2 regions of the Paenibacillus sp. FSL R10-2788 genome follow, and region 2 is predicted to be linked to the other one. Evidence: predicted binding sites of a transcription regulator. Region 2 holds the regulator's gene; the other holds the start of a gene.
The links. The regulator LexA, encoded in region 2, represses DNA repair genes until DNA is damaged. The targets are predictions, from matches to a motif close to CGAACATATGTTCG.
Positions count from the first base shown of each region.

Region 1: a site for LexA is predicted at 6,144-6,157, ahead of addB (helicase-exonuclease AddAB subunit AddB). Genes of this name have one in related genera too.

Region 1 is NZ_JBBOQA010000001.1:5,355,511-5,363,990, reverse strand. It holds gene NSQ50_RS23905 (ECF-type riboflavin transporter substrate-binding protein) at 1-376, shown strand, start outside; gene NSQ50_RS23900 (ABC transporter ATP-binding protein) at 459-2,165, shown strand; gene NSQ50_RS23895 (energy-coupling factor transporter transmembrane component T family protein) at 2,162-2,992, shown strand; gene NSQ50_RS23890 (Na/Pi cotransporter family protein) at 3,047-4,033, opposite strand; gene NSQ50_RS23885 (class I SAM-dependent rRNA methyltransferase) at 4,133-5,557, shown strand; gene addB (helicase-exonuclease AddAB subunit AddB) at 6,289-8,480, shown strand, end outside.
Region 2 is NZ_JBBOQA010000001.1:3,833,848-3,842,327, reverse strand. It holds gene NSQ50_RS17050 (DUF5316 domain-containing protein) at 1-113, shown strand, start outside; gene NSQ50_RS17045 (cupin domain-containing protein) at 149-640, shown strand; gene NSQ50_RS17040 (MBL fold metallo-hydrolase) at 641-1,423, shown strand; gene NSQ50_RS17035 (hypothetical protein) at 1,473-2,051, opposite strand; gene NSQ50_RS17030 (hypothetical protein) at 2,271-2,651, opposite strand; gene NSQ50_RS17025 (L,D-transpeptidase) at 2,804-3,142, opposite strand; gene lexA (transcriptional repressor LexA) at 3,320-3,946, opposite strand; gene NSQ50_RS17015 (LysM peptidoglycan-binding domain-containing protein) at 4,198-4,611, shown strand; gene NSQ50_RS17010 (DUF896 domain-containing protein) at 4,721-4,930, shown strand; gene NSQ50_RS17005 (hypothetical protein) at 4,980-5,501, shown strand; gene NSQ50_RS17000 (HAD family hydrolase) at 5,536-6,321, shown strand; gene NSQ50_RS16995 (FixH family protein) at 6,585-7,010, shown strand; gene metH (methionine synthase) at 7,190-8,480, shown strand, end outside.

The DNA.
Region 1 (8,480 bases), 1.5 Mb from region 2:
AGGCCTGATCGGGCATACCCTGAAGGATACGATATCTTATGGATCGCCATGGTTCAGTTGGGTCATATCATCTGGCATTGTAGGGCTGGTTATTGGCTTGTTAGTAGCTAGAATCGCTATTCATGACGGGGAATTCGGACGAAAGGAAATAATACGCTTTAATCTGGCTCAGATTGCAGCGAATGCTGTAGCATGGTTCCTTGTAGCCCCGGTGTTGGATATTCTGATCTATGCAGAACCCGTAAATAAAGTATTTACGCAAGGACTGACCGCAGGTGCATTAAATATAGCTTCGGTGGCAGTGATCGGATCTTTACTAGCCATTGCGTATGCTAAGACAAGAACAAAACAGGGCAGCTTAACTAGAGAAGCTTGAGTGGAATACAAATCCAAGCTAAAAAAGCCGGTGGAAATCACCGGCTTTTTTCTCTTCACATTAACCCAGAGGAAGGTCTCGGATGAAAAAAGTAATGATTGAATTTAAGGATTTCAGCTTTCAATATCGGGCGCAGCAGGAACCCACACTGCAGGGGATCAACTTAACGATTATTGAAGGGGAAAAGGTGCTTATCGTGGGGCCTTCAGGTTCTGGGAAAAGTACACTTGCTCATTGTATTAATGGTCTCATTCCTTTTGCTTACAGTGGGGAAATATCAGGTTCATTACGGATTATGGGCCAGGAGCAGAAGGATCTGAGTATTGCAGAGCTGTCCAATCAGCTGGGTACCGTATTGCAGGACCCGGATGGACAATTTGTAGGATTAACGGTTGGTGAGGATATCGCCTTCAGTCTAGAGAACCATGTGGTTCAGCAGACAGAAATGAAGAGTAAAGTGGCGGCTGCCGCAAGAGCGGTGGATATCCATGAATTTCTGGCTTCTTCTCCTCAGGAGTTATCGGGTGGACAAAAGCAAAAAACGACCTTGGCAGGTGTTCTGGTAGGTGATGTGGACATCCTGCTCTTTGATGAACCGCTGGCAAGCTTAGATCCTTATACCGGTATAAAAGCGATTGAGCTTATTGATCGAGTGCATAAAGAGACAGGTAAAACCGTTATTATGATCGAGCATCGTCTTGAAGAGGTGCTGCATCGGGCAGTGGATCGTATTATTGTGATCCATGAAGGACGTATTGTGTCGGATATGCCGGCTGCAGAACTGTTGAGCACAACCCTACTTTCAGAAGTTGGCATTCGGGAACCTCTCTATTTAACGGCTTTAAAGTATGCCGGATGTTCGATTACAGCAAATATGAATCCGCAGCATGTGAACGATATAGAGTTGGAGGCGTGTTCTAATAAACTAAAGATCTGGTATGAGTGCAATCAGTCACGCCAGGATAAGCTGGATAGCCCACCCATCCTTGAGCTTAGCGATATTTCTTTTGGATACGAAAAAAATCAGCAGGTGCTAGATAAGCTCAATCTCTGTGTTCATAAAGGAGAGATGGTCTGTATAGCGGGGCGAAATGGAGCTGGAAAATCTACAGTTTCCAAGCTTATTTGTGGCTTCTATAAACCTACTTCCGGATCGATACGGATGCATGGGCGCGATATTGCTCAGGACACGATTAAGGAGCGGGCAGAGCGGATCGGTTTTGTCATGCAAAATCCCAACCATATGATTTCTAAGACACTTTTATATGACGAGGTCGCTCTAGGACTTAGACTCCGAGGTTGCTCTGAGGAGCTAGTTCGTGAACGTGTCCATCAACTCTTGAAGGTGTGCGGACTTTATGTTTTTCGCAGCTGGCCTATCTCGGCGCTTAGTTATGGCCAGAAGAAACGGGTCACGATTGCCGCCATTCTGGTACTGGAGCCGGAAGTGATCATTTTGGATGAGCCGACTGCTGCTCAGGATTACAGGCATTATAACGAAATGATGGAATTTCTCTTGATGCTGCGGGGGCAGGGGATGACGGTCATTATGATCACGCATGATATGCACTTGATGCTGGAATATGCCGATAGAGCTATAGTGTTAGCTGATGGCGTGAAGCTTGCGGATGATAGCCCTGAGCGAATATTAACGAATACTGATGTGGTAAAAAAAGCGAACTTGAAAGAAACCTCGCTTTTTGCCCTAGCTGTAAAAGCTGAACTGAAACAACCTGAGGAGTTCGTTAGAAGGTTCATTGCGTATGATAGGAGGAGCCGAGGCGGATGAAGGCCAAAATGTTAACATTTACGAAGCAGGATTCACCTATTCACCGTCTTACCGGCGCTACTAAGTTGATTTTATTTGTAGTGTGGTCTGTGACGGGGATGATTACATATGATACAAGATGTCTAATTGTGATGCTGTTATTTAGTTTGCTTGCCTTTAGAATTTCCAAAGTCCAATTTCAGGATTATGCTTTCGTATTATATTTCATCTTGATTTTCTTTTTGCTTAATCATATAGCTATCTTTATCTTTTCTCCTTTGGAGGGCGTACGTGTTTACGGTACACGTCATGATATTATGCACATTGCAGGCCGGTATACGGTAACTTGGGAGCAGCTATTTTATCAATTCAATATTGCCCTCAAATATGCAGTGGTCATTCCAATGGCACTATTGTTTCTTCTAACGACCCATCCCAGTGAATTTGCAGCATCCTTAAACAGAGTTGGAGTGAACTATAAAATTGCATATTCTGTATCGCTGGCTCTGCGGTACATTCCGGATATTCAACGAGATTATGAGAATATATCGTTTTCTGCTCAAGCAAGGGGAATAGATCTTTCCAGAAAAGAAAAGCTGCCTAAGCGGCTAAAAAATATCATTTCGATTCTGATGCCCCTAATTTTGACTAGTATCGAGCGAATTGAAAATATCAGTACCGCTATGGAGCTGCGCGGCTTTGGCACTGAGACAAAACGAACTTGGTATAGCAGTCGCCCGTTCACGAGAGACGATTATTTTGCATTGGCTTTGTTTGCGCTGATTGGAATTTTCTCGACGGTGATCACTTTTTACGACGGTTCGCGGTTTTATAATATTTTCGATTGAAGTATAATAGTACAGTTGTGGAAAGCTGGGGTATAAAAAAACGGTACCTTTAAGCTAAGACTGAAGACGTTTTTCCAGTTTTGTCCATATAGGCAGGTAACATAATGGCAGTGCTAGAAGTGAGCAGACTACGTTGAAAATGGTCTGGGCGTGGGCGATTTGTGAAGCAGGGCCTCCACCAATCCATGCTGCACTTGCTTGTAGCAGCCCGATCATGGGCAAGAATAGTAGTGCACCGCCTACATTAAGCGCAACATGGGACCAAGCGACGAAGACGCCGGATGGCGTGCCGCCGATGGAAGCGATGACCGCTGTGACACAGGTGCCTACGTTGGCGCCTAGCACTATGGCTATACCTAGCTCAGGCGGCATGGCACCCGAGGCGGCAATGCTCATAGCCATAGCTATGACAGCAGCGCTGCTATGGAGCAGGGCTGTTAGGCACGCTCCAGCGGCGAGCCCCCATAGGGCACTTGTAGCGGCATGGTTTAGGAACCAGAGGAATAAGCCACTTTCCTGAAGTATTCCGCCGATAGACTGCATGACAGCGATCCCCCATAGGACGAGGGCGAAGCCTGATATAGCCAGACTGATAAATTGCAGTGGCGGGGATATTTTGTGGCAGAGCTCTGCCACTCGCGATGTAGGCGGCAGTTCGCCTGCAATAACTGCCGCTGCCCACAGACTGAGCGAGGCTGCCAGCAAGGGGGTGGCCATGGTATTGATCTGAAGTCCGATCAATTCTGTAGTTAATGTGGTGCCGATGTTGCTGCCCAAGATAATGCCAAGTGTGCGGGCATAGGTGAGCAGGCCGGCATTGACCATGCCGATAGTCAACACCGTTACAGCAGTACTGCTCTGGAGTAAGGCAGACAACAGGCTGCTGGCAATCATTCCTTTAATAGGTGTTGAGGTAGCTCTATTTAGACTTGTAGTTAATAGAGGGCCTGCTAGCTTGGACAACGCCGTTTCCATCAGCTTCATGCCGGCTAGAAAGATAACAAGACCATATATGATAGGGAACAGCAAATCACTGAACATAGGGCATACTCCTTTGGACGAGGGTTGTACACCAATATATGAATGTATTGCATGGGACATGTATAAAAACATTTTTAGAAAAACAGGGAGTTGAAGTCATTGCCATCGGTTATTTTAGAACGCAATCGCAAAAAAAGACTGGAACAGGGCCATCCATGGGTCTATGCAGGTGAAGTCGCATCGGTAGAAGGAAATCCGGAAGCGGGGGGATTAGTAGATGTCCTTAATCATCAGGGCCGATTTTTGGCCGTGGGATATTACAATCCAGCGTCACAGATTCGGGTAAGAATTGTATCACAGGGACCCCTTGCGATCATGGATACAGCCTTTTTTGCAGAACGTTTTGCGAATTGTCTGCAACACAGAAATCGGTTCCTTCCGGGTGCGGATGCTTATCGCTTGGTTTATGGTGAAGCGGACTTTTTGCCGGGGCTTATTGTAGATCGATTCGGAGATATTTTGGTTGTGCAGCTGCTTACGCTCGGAATGAACAAGCGGCGTGCAGAAATCGTCGAAGCATTGGTGCAGGTTATGGCACCGCGCGGAATCTATGAGCGCAGTGATGTTAGTGTGCGCGAGCTTGAAGGTATGGAGCAGACAACGGGTTTGCTGTATGGGGAGTGTCCACGGCATGTAACTGTGAGTGAGAATGGCCTGAAGCTGGTCGTTGATATTGAAGAAGGCCAGAAGACTGGCTACTTCTTTGACCAACGTGAGAATAGAGCTTCCATTGCTCCGCTCATGAAAGGCTGGGGAGGACGAAGCGGCATTACGCTGCAGGAAATCGAAACTGAGGAGGGTTCGCTACAGACCTTGCCAGTTAATAAGAGCGGTAAACATGTAACGTTCCCTTATTGGGACGGTGCGACAGTGCTGGAATGCTTCTCACATACGGGCAGCTTCACGCTGCATGCCTGCAAGTATGGCGCGAAAAAAGTAACCTGCCTCGATGTTTCAGCGCATGCCATTGAGAGTGCCAAAGTGAATGTGGAGCTGAACGGCTTTAGCGATCGTGTTGAATTCGTAGTGGATGATGCTTTTGCATATCTACGGAATCAGGTTAAAGGACTAGAGGAACGTTCTGAACGGGCGACAGTTGCAAGTGGAACAGAGACGGCAGCAGCTGCTACAAATCCTAAATCCGGAGGCAAAACAGCCAAAACCGACACATCCAAGCCGATGACGGCAGGTGGAGGAAGAACTTGGGATGTAGTCATCCTGGACCCTCCGGCGTTTGCCAAAACCAAAAGTGCAGTAGCTGGCGCTTGCCGTGGTTACAAGGATATCAATCTGCACGGCATGAAGCTGGTGAACGAAGGCGGCTATTTGGTTACCGCAAGCTGTTCTTACCATATGCAGCCAGATCTGTTCCTCGAAACGATTGCCGATGCAGCTAAAGATGCTGGCAAGGTGTTGAGACTTGTGGAATGGCGGGCCGCAGGCAAAGACCACCCACAAATACTTGGCGTTAACGAAGGACACTATCTGAAGTTTGCGATTTTTGAAGTGCGGAGTAAAAAATAAGCCTGAAGGTCAAAAAGGTTTACAGTGCCAAGTAACAAATAGGATAAAAGGGCTGGACGTAGGGTGGCCGTGAGTCGACTGTAAGGCAAGTAGTTGCCAACGGACTCAGATGACTCTATTTAGCGTAAACAGCCTATTATTGAATTCTTACGGACCCCAAAGGCGCTATTGCTCTTAAAACACCCGTAATGCAACACATTTTCGAAGAATAGCGTCAATGGGGTCCGAAAAGTTGCCAAAACAGCACTGAATCCACGAATAACGGCTCCTGGGTCCGTAAGTAATTAATGAAACAAGCCTAGCCGAAAATGTGCAATTTGAACGCTGAATGCCGAATGCCGAACGCTGGATGCTGGATGCTGGACGCTGGACGCTGAATGCCGAACGCTGGATGCTGAACGCTGAACACCGAACAGTCTAACATTGACCCTATGCTCCGACATTGGCAGCTCTAATCTAACGTTGCACATCTGGCATTAAAAACAAACTAAACACTCTAAAAAGCAAGCCGCCAAAATCCGGAGGTTTGCTTTTTTTTATTTGTACTCGTAGCTGTTATCCTTTGTAAAACATTAGAAAATACTAGCAAACACATGTTCCGATTAGTGTGGTTATGATATACTGAAGGGACGAGGAATCACTGAACTTTTTTAATTGGAGTGTAATCAATAGGTGGATATTTCACCTTGTAATTTATATATTTTCTCCGCTACGGAAGGAGTCTATCATTTATGTCGGTAACCTTTTTACTAGGCCGCTCGGGCAGTGGCAAGACAACAAAAATATGGGAATCTATCTCTTCTTCCTTAGAGAAGGAACCGCTTGGTGCGCCGATTATTATTCTTGTGCCAGAGCAAGGTTCTTTTGGAGCAGAACGGGGGCTTTTGACCGTAGGGAATGTGAAGGGAAGCCTTCGGGCGCAGACACTGAGTTTTTCGCGGCTTGCCTATCGTGTGAAGCAGGAAACTGGTGGCAGTGCAAGTCTGCCAATCAGTGATGAAGGTAAGAAAATGTTAATTTACAAAATCATCAGTCGTCGCAAAGAGGAACTGAAATTGTTCGGTGCCTCAGCAGACAGACCGGGTTTTGTGGAACGTCTGAACCAACTGCACACGGAGATGAAGCGTTGCTGTTTGGGTTCCACTGATTTAGAAGAGCAGTTGTCCGTTATGCGAGGAGCTATTGCAAGAAGTCCTATTCTTGAGGGTAAGCTGGATGATTTGCAGCTGGTATTCAGCGATTTAGAGAAGGAAATGTCACGTCTCTATATCGATAAAGAGGATCGTTTAGCAGAACTGGCTGAGCATATTCCTGATTCCTCCTATATTCGCGGGGCGGAGATTTGGGTAGATGGATTCCATGGATTTACTCCGCAGGAATTCGTAGTGCTTCGAGAATTGATGCAGCAAGCTTCGAAGCTGACCGTTTCGCTTACAATTGATCGTCCTTACCCATATGGAGATCAGTTGAATGAGCTTGAATTGTTTCACCCCACTGCGGTTACTTACATTAAACTGCGTGGAATAGCTGAAGAGCTGGGCATTGATGTGTGGGACGAGCTGCTGGAGCCAACGGTTCTTCCGCGTTTTGAAGAAAGTCCAGTACTTGCTCACCTTGAACGGGGATATGATCGCCGGAAGGCCTGGATAGGTGCGGATGAACTGGCAAGAGAGGCTATATCCATAGGCGCCGCAGTTTCGCACAGAGCAGAGGTTGAGGGAGCACTGCGCGAAATGACTAGACTGGCGCGTGATGAAGGTGCAAAATATGGCGAAATGGCTGTATTGATGCGCAATATTGGCGATTACGAGCAGCTGATCCAACCGTTGTTCCAAGATTACGGAGTGCCATTTTTTCTGGACCAGAAGGTAAATGAGCTGCATCATCCGCTAGTGGAATTTATACGTTCCGCGCTGGATGTAGTGCGTCGTCGCTGGCGTTACGAGGATGTATTCCGTTGCGTAAAGACGGAGCTTTTGCTTCCGCTAGACGGTAGTATTACACGTGAGGATATGGATGCTTTAGAAAACTATGTGCTGGCTTGTGGGATTCAAGGGTATCGCTGGACGGATGGCCGCTCATGGAAAGGTATTCCTAGCTTGTCGCTGGAAGGCGGCAGACAGATGGATGATGAACTGCTTGCTACTATGGAACGATGCCGTGCTAGTATAACAGGTCCATTATTTGCTTTTGAGAAACGAATCCAGAAAAGCCGAAGCGGCCTTGAACTATGTACGGCAATGTACAAGCTGCTTGAAGAGACGGATGTTGCACAAAAGCTGGAGAAACTCAGTGTTAAGTCTATGGAGAAGGGCCAACCCGAGAAGGCTAGGGAACATAGCCAGTTGTGGGGTGCGGTACTTGATCTGCTAGATCAGATAGTAGAAATGATGGGCAATGAAAGACTTGAGTTTGAAGTGTTCACCGGAGTTCTAGAGACAGGACTTGCTGAGCTTAAAATGGGACTAGTTCCGCCCGCACTGGATCAAGTATTGGTCGGCAATATGGATCGGACTCGCCCAACAGGGGTTAAATACGCTTTTTTGCTTGGATTTAATGAAGGTGTTGTGCCTGCGCAGTTTAAGGAAGATGGAATTCTCTCGGAAGGTGAACGCTCCGTACTAGAGAATGCTGGAATGGAGCTTGCTCCCGGCGCTTCTCGTAAACTGCTGGACGAGCGGTTTCTGATCTATAATGCGCTAACGACAGGAAGTCGAAAGCTCTGGATTAGCTACGCTACAGCGGATGATGAGGGCAAAGCTCTCCTTCCCTCTGAGGTTATCCGGCATTTGCATAGAATGTTCCCAAGGGTTCAAGAGCATAGTTTGTCAGCACTTCCCCCTGCGGGACTACCGGCAGAAGTCGGAAATCCCATTCATCTCGGTTTCATTGGTCAACCAGAACAGAGTCTTCGCGCATTGAT
Region 2 (8,480 bases):
ACTTTTATTCGGAATCTAAACAAGACCGTAAAACTAAAAACAAAGTAGCGAATGGGTCCGCTTTAGGTGGTCTTATTTCATTAGCTATAGCTGGGATTCTTTATTTGTTGTAATTGAACGCAAAATTTAAGGAGGAGGAGTGTTGCAGATGGTGAAGATTTTTAATGAAAATACGGTCTCATTTACTCAAAAACAGTCCCCGATCCCAGAGTTTGCTTGGCATACGAGTGAAAGATTAGCTGAAATGGTGGGCTCCAAGCATTTAGTTTTTGATATCAGATCTTTAGATCCTGATAAATATTCTTATCCTTATCATTTTCATAGAAATGCTGAAGAGATATTTGTGATTTTAGCGGGAAAAGCGATGTTAAGAACGCCTGAGGGTATTACGGAGGTTACGGAAGGAAATGTAATATTTTTCGAAATGGGACCGGAAGGGGCGCACCAGCTTTATAATCATACGGATGCACCATGCAGGTATCTGGATCTCCGAACGAATCAGGGAATAGATGTTTGCGAATATCCAGACTCAGGCAAAATCAACATTTTGCCTTATCAAGAAATCTATCAAGCGGATGAACAGGCGGATTATTATAAGGGTGAAGAGCATGTAAGGGAAAAATGGAATGGGGGAGCGTAATTGATTAAAGATCGTTGGTTTACAGTAACGGAAATTGATCCGACCACCTATGCAATCAGTGAATATGGACATTGGGAAAAGGTGCATTCTTTTTTACTCTTGGGGCAAAAACAAGCCGCGTTAATTGATACGGGATTAGGTATTGATAATATAAAAAGAATAACGGATCAGTTAACGGATTTACCTATCGCTGTCATAACTACACATGTGCATGCAGATCATATTGGCAGTCACGGACAATTCGAGACAATCTATGTTCATAAAGAGGATGAGGATTGGCTGATTAACGGAATAAAAGGCTTGTCCCTTGCCCAGATTCGAAAGGATATGAGTCGAGACATCACCCTTCCTGTTCCTGAAACCTTTGATCCTAACACCTACATACCTTTTCAAGGGAAACCAACGGCTCTTTTACAAGAGGGGGATGTGCTCGACATAGGTGGGCGCGAAATAGAAATTTACCACACACCAGGTCATTCGCCAGGTCATATCAGCCTATTTGATCATGCCAACGGATATCTGTTTACAGGTGATTTATTATATGACGTTACGCCAATCTATGCTTTTTACCCTTCGACTAGTCCGGTTGATTTAGTGGCATCCTTAGAGAAGATTACAGAAATTCCAGGGGTTACCCAAGTATATGGCTCTCATAATACGCTGGGTTTAGATCCATCTATTTTACAAGAGGTCAAAAAGGCAGTTCGCGAGTTACGTGAGCAAAAGGTAGTGGCACATGGTACGGGTATTCACCAGTTTGATGGGTTTAGTGTGCAATTTTAGGTTCTTTCTATTTCGAAATCAAATGAGAGGTATGGCGATAACAACTTAATTATTCAGATACGATTGACCTGAAGAGTGCATGCAATTGTTGTACTTGGGAGTAAGCTTCCTTGTACTGGTTGTCGGATTGTCGAATAGGCAATAAACCCGGCAAGAAGGAAATACAATACACAGGCGTTTCTTTGCTGTTCATATATATTTTAAGCGTGAGTTCTTCTATCACATTAGCTTCTTCATCAGGTTCCTTAAGGACGTTAATATCTGCACTAGTTGCAGTTGTTTTGCTGTTTTGTTGTCTTTTGGAGACTTTTGAAAGGGTAAGTGCGTTAACCACAATCTCGGATCCCATTACATTATCGAAAGAGTATAGCTTTGCTACTGCTTTTTTGTTGTTCTTCGGATTTCTGGTGCCTATTGCTAATTTTTTATTAGGTTCGTTAAGTGCGATCAAGTGAGATTGATTGGGGGGAATGAATGTTTTGGTGAAAATGATGTTAAAGGATGCAGCCGCATTAACTAGCATAGAAATATCAGATGAAGTGGATAGCGTTTTCAATTTTATAATGGCGGCACTTAGAATTAAAACAACTCCTAAAATAGCAAATAAGTACACTAAGATAATCAGCATATAATCACCTCCCAGTTATCTCATTAGACTCAAATTGTTGCTTATTGAAAGATATGCCTGAATGATCCCCACTAGTATCTTTTAAAAGGGAAATTCGTGGAATTATAGGATCGGCTTCGGAATTAGCCCAAAAAAAGCACCCGGAGAAACCTGCCGATTCTGCAAATGGCGCAAAATTGGGGGTTGCTGCAAGGGTGCTTTTTAAGGTAAGTATGTAACCTATAGAAAATTGAAGGCAGTGATATGATCGGTATAAACAATCAGCTGTTTGTATTCGATCGGAGTCCCATAACTAGCATAAGGTCTTACAGTAACGTCATTGAGGACAACAAAGTTATAGCTGAAATTTTTATCAGGGTGTTCTGCTCCCAAATAAGATATGTATTCGTCTACTATTACATCATCCATCAAAGATTTTAAATCAAATACATCCTCTTTGTTGGAGACGGCTGGAGAGACGATTCCCTGAATGCTGCCAAAAGAGGTGAGCAAATTCACTTTTTTTCCACTAGCTTGTTCATCATTTAAAAGTAAACCGGACAGCTTACCCAGTGCATCGACTTTAAAATCGACGAGGGTTCTAATTTTTGAGTTATTCAAAACTAAACACATCCTTTTCAATTTGCAATCCTGTTAACAATATTCGACATATAATCACCAAACTCCTAGTATGCTAATGAAAAAATACTTACTTATGTAATGACCCCCATTCTGTATATGGTGATTTGGGGGCTGTGACGTCCTCAGCGAATTCAATTCCTTATCGTTACTCGTGTTCCTATAGGGACGATAGCTGCGAGTGTTAACACATCCTCGTTGTACATCCGGATACAGCCGTGGGATACCTCTTTCCCAATGGAGGAAGGATCATTCGTTCCATGAATCCCGTAGTGTGGTTTAGACAGTCCCATCCAAAAGGCACCAAAGGGACCGCCTGGATTGGGTTGTTTGTTAATAATCGTGAATTCTCCCACTGGGGATTGGGTTAACATCTTACCAATACCGACAGGGAAACCTCTAATCACAATATCATTGTCCAGAAGATATAACATTCGTTGGGTCAGATCTACAATAATTCGGTAATTTGGCATTATGCACAACACTCCTTTCTAATTAGGATATGAGCAGAACGCCTAAACGGTTATTCATAGAAAATGCCCATTTTAGCGAACGAGAACAAATGTTCGTTAGTGGTTGAGAAAGCAAAATACACAGAAAAAAGGCTGTTCCGCATTTGCGGAACAGCCTTTTATGGTAGGAGTGCATACTTAGTGGATATCTCGAAACAATCCGATGACTCTTCCGAGAATAGTTACGCGATTAAGGCGAAGAGGCTCATAAGCTGGATTCTCCGGCTGAAGCCGTATATGATCACGTTCCTTGTAAAAGGTCTTAACGGTTGCTTCATCTTCTTCAGTCATGGCTACAACGATATCTCCGTTGTCCGCTGTTTGTTGTTGGCGAACAATTACATAATCACCATTCATAATGCCAGCATCCACCATACTATCACCCATAACTGACAGCATAAATACTTTGTTGTCACCTACATAGTGAGTAGGAAGTGGGAAGTAGTCCTCGATATTCTCTGTAGCAGTGATAGGTACCCCGGCGGTAACTTTACCTACGACAGGAATCCGTGAGATGGTCTGGGCGAATTGGTGAACATTCTCTGAATCCTCTTGGCCTAGTAATTCTATTGCACGTGGCTTCGTTGGATCTCGACGAATAAGTCCCTTCTTCTCAAGCCGGTCCAAATGACCGTGAACTGTGGAGCTGGAAGCAAGGCCAACAGCTTCTCCAATTTCCCGGACGGAAGGTGGATAACCCTTGCTGCGGACTTCGCTTCGTATAAATTCCAGGATCGCCAGCTGGCGACTTGAAATCTTTGACATTGGAATCAACCCCATATAGTAATGTTTGGGAAAATTATAACATAGAACTACCGTTCGCACAAACATAAGTTCTAACTATTATAAATATTAATCTGCTAGAGTTAAAAAATGGTAGACAAATGATAATAAAATGAACCACTTGAGTCTCTCGAAAAAAAGAGAACAATTGTTCTGAAATAGTATTGAACAAAACACATGTTCGTGTTATTATGAATTCGAAAGTAAGAACAAGTGTTTGGAGGATGATAATTATGCTAAAATACAGTACATACCGCAGCATCTACGATAAGGCCCCAGTGGTTGAATCTTTAGGACATAATGACGTTGCCCGTAATTCCGCTAAGGTGAAAGAGATAACGGAACGTTTGCTAGGAGGGATGATTTCGTTGTTCCGTCAGGACTTCTTTATTAAGTTAATATTGATTATCGTGCTAGTATTTTCTGGCCTAACAGTAGTGGGAAATGTATTTGCAGGATCGACGACTATAATGAAGGAAGAGAAGCGGATTGTGGTTGAACGTGGAGATACACTATGGAGTATTGCCCTTAAGAATAAACCGGCTGATATGAAGACAGTTGTTTATATAGAAGGAATTAAACGTTCAAGTGGGATTAAGAGTAGTCAAATTAACGCTGGAGACATACTTACTTTACCTATTTATTAATTTTCTGAGAACATAATAGAATGACCAGTAGAGCTTGCAGGGAGTAGACCTTGACAAGCTCTTTTTCTCATGGCAGAGTTAGAATTAATTTATAGGGGGAGGGAAAGTATTGAATATTGATGAGTTGGTCGCGCGAATTAACGAATTGGCACGCAAACAGAAGAGCGTAGGCCTTAATCAAGAGGAAGTGGCGGAACGCGCCAAGCTTCGTGAAATTTACCTGGGGAATATCCGCAATAACTTCCGAGCACAATTAAATACTATTGAAGTAGTAGATAACGATGAGCATGAACAAGGTAACAAGGGGCTTAAACATTAGCTCGCTGTTCCTTTTCATAGATATTTCAGGATGACTAGGGGGAACGCACATGGCCCGTTCTTGGGAAAGAATGGTTCAACGCAACACACAGCAAATCAACAAGCAAAGAAAGAAACAAGGCAAGGATACGATTTATGCCTCTAAATCTCCTACCCAGAATGCCGAAGTCTTTAAAGGTCGCAACATTGCATTTCCGGTAGTGTTAGTGATACTTGGCACTATGTTTTGGGTAGTTGGTTCTATTGATCAGGCCAAAGGAAATGGCATGCTGGCTAATTGGTTGGGAGTAGTACTGTACTATTTGCTGGCAGCGCTATTGTTCTTCCGTCGTCCGTACTTGAAGGTGGAAAAAGCAAGACTGTCTACTATTAAATTCAATCGCGAACGCGGGCTTCCAGCTGCAGATATTGAGAAAATCACCCTTTCGCGTGGAGCTGTAGTCATTAAGCACAAAGGGAAACGTACGAAATGGATTTTCACAAGACTTATGAATCGCTATGATACTAATGCGATGAGTACACGATTAGAAGCATTTGCTAAAGCTCACAACATTGAAGTAGTTCACGAATAGAACTAGACCAGTTAAAGGGAGAGGGAGACCTGTAATGCCAATTTCTGCTGTACTATTTGACCTTGATGATACATTGCTGTGGGATGATCGGAGCGTCGAAGAAGCATTTCGTTCTGCTTGTGAAGCCGCCGGGGATACGATTGATCCACAAGAACTAGAAGTTGCAGTTCGTAAGGAAGCAAGTAGCTTGTATGAATCTTATGAGACGTTCCCATTTACAAAGATGATCGGAATTAATCCATATGAAGCACTCTGGGCTAACTTTACGGCAGGTGAACAGCCAGAATTCCGTCAATTGGAGCAGCTTGCACCGGTTTATCGTAAAGAGTCTTGGCGTCGCGGACTTGCAGCCTTAGGGGTGGAAGACGAAGCACTAGCTGAGACCTTGGCAACTAAATTCGCAGCAGAGCGCAGAAAACGTCCATACATCTATGAAGAAACAATGCATGTACTGGAGCAGTTACGGGGTCAAGTGAAGCTTTTGCTACTTACGAACGGTTGTCCTGCACTGCAACAAGAAAAACTAGATGGTGTGCCAGAGTTAATTCCTTTCTTTGATCATATTGTGATTTCCGGAAGCTTTGGTAAAGGCAAACCGGATAAGGAAATTTTCCTGCATGCTTTAGAGCTTCTTGATGTAACTCCTGAGCAAGCGGTTATGGTCGGCGATAAGCTTACAACGGATATCCGTGGGGGGCTGGCAGCAGGGTTGACCACGGTCTGGATTAATAGAAAAGGTAGAGCACCTAGTCTTGATATTCATCCGGATCATGAAATCAATCACCTTGAGGAGCTTCTTCCACTAGTTCAATCCTTGTAAGATATACAGAGCTATTAGCTCCAACATAAAGACTTTATAAAAGCAGCGAGTTTCTAAGATCCTAAGAAACTCGCTGCTTTTCTGTACATACATACTAACATAAGGATTTCATTAGATTTTTTAAGTAAATGATTTAAGTCACAAGTCTAATGCGGAATTGATGCAAAATACTGAAAAACCAATAATAATGTGTATAATAGATGGAGATGTATAACATGAATTGGTAGATTTTTATTATTCGATAATGATTGGGAGGGCTCCAAATGATGAGATCGAAGAAATTAGTCGCTGTATTATTAGGTGCAACACTTTTAGTACTAGGTGGATGTTCTTCAAATGGAACCAAGCATTCAGAAATACATAACATGAATATGAACATGTCTATGGAACCTATCAAAGTCGAACTACAATGGAGTCCTGAAGAAGTTGTTGTAAATCAAAAGGTAACCTTTGAAGCTGTGGTGACCCAAGATAACGAGGCAGTAGATGATGCAAAAGAGGTTCTGTTCGAAATTGTGAATAAAAATGATAAGGGACAGAAAATAGAGCTTAAGGGAAAGCTAACAGGTAAAGGAGTCTATCAAGCTGAAGGGACCCTTGAAAAGGAAGGACAATATAATGTCACTTCACATGTGACAGCCCGGACACAGCACTCTATGCCTAGCAAAGAGCTGTCTGTGAAACCATGATTCAAAGGTTCACAACGGTTGCTGAGCAATAACAGATAAAGCAGAGTGGAAAGGAAGGCTTTTCGAAATTCCTTTATTCTGCTAAACTTACTCTAATGTTTTACTGGGGGGACTATTAGTTGGCTAAATATACACTTGAGGAAAGCTTACAACAAAGGATTTTGATCCTTGATGGCGCAATGGGCACAATGATCCAACAGGTGCCTCTTACTGGAGAAGATTTTGGTGGCGATGAGCTGGATGGCTGTAATGAAATGCTGGTATTAACACGTCCAGAAGTCATTCAGACGATTCATGAGCAGTATCTCGAAGCAGGGGCTGATCTCATTGAGACTAACACATTTGGTGCAACCTCTGTTGTACTGGCTGAATATGATATTCCTCAGCGCGCACGTGAGATCAATCTAGCGGCAGCAGAGTTGGCTCGCAGAGCAGTAGACAAATATGACACACCTGACCGTCCGCGATACGTCGTGGGGGCTATGGGTCCAACAACAAAAACGCTCTCAGTAACTGGAGGCGTTACTTTCCAAGAGCTAGTTGATAGCTATGAGGAACAAGCAGTGGCATTGATCGACGGTAAAGTAGATGTTTTGCTGCTGGAGACCTCTCAAGATACACTTAACGTTAAAGCTGGAAGTATTGGTATTCGTAATGCTTTTGAAAAGACTGGCATCACATTACCGGTTATGATTTCAGGAACAATTGAACCAATGGGTACTACACTGGCGGGTCAGAATATTGAAGCATTTTATATCTCATTAGAACATCTGAAGCCTATCTCTATGGGCCTCAACTGTGCGACTGGTCCAGAGTTCATGCGGGATCATATTCGTTCGCTTTCGGAGATCTCCTCGGCAGCCGTGAGCTGTTATCCAAACGCAGGATTGCCGGATGAGAATGGACATTATCATGAATCTCCAGATTCTTTAGCTCGCAAGATTGCAGCCTTTGCTGAAAAAGGCTGGCTGAATATTGCGGGAGGCTGCTGTGGAACGACACCAGAGCATATCCGTGCGATGAAGGAAGCACTTTCCGAATATCCTCCACGCCCGCTGGCAGGTAATCATCCACCTGCACTTTCAGGTATTGAGCCTATCTATATTGAGAACGACAACCGTCCTTACATGGTTGGTGAACGTACGAATGTACTTGGCTCTCGTAAATTCAAACGTCTTATCGTCGAAGGTAAATATGAGGAAGCCTCAGAAATTGCCCGAGCTCAGGTAAAGAGTGGGGCACAGGTTATTGACGTGTGTGTACAAGACCCTGACCGCGATGAGATTGAAGATATTAAGCTTTTCTTAGAACTGGTTGTGAAAAAGGTTAAAGTACCTCTGATGATCGATACTACCGATCCTAAGGTTATTGATTTAGCTTTGCAGTACTGCCAAGGTAAGGCGATAATTAACTCTATTAACCTTGAAGATGGTGAAGAGAAATTCGAGCTGGTGACGCCGATCATTCATA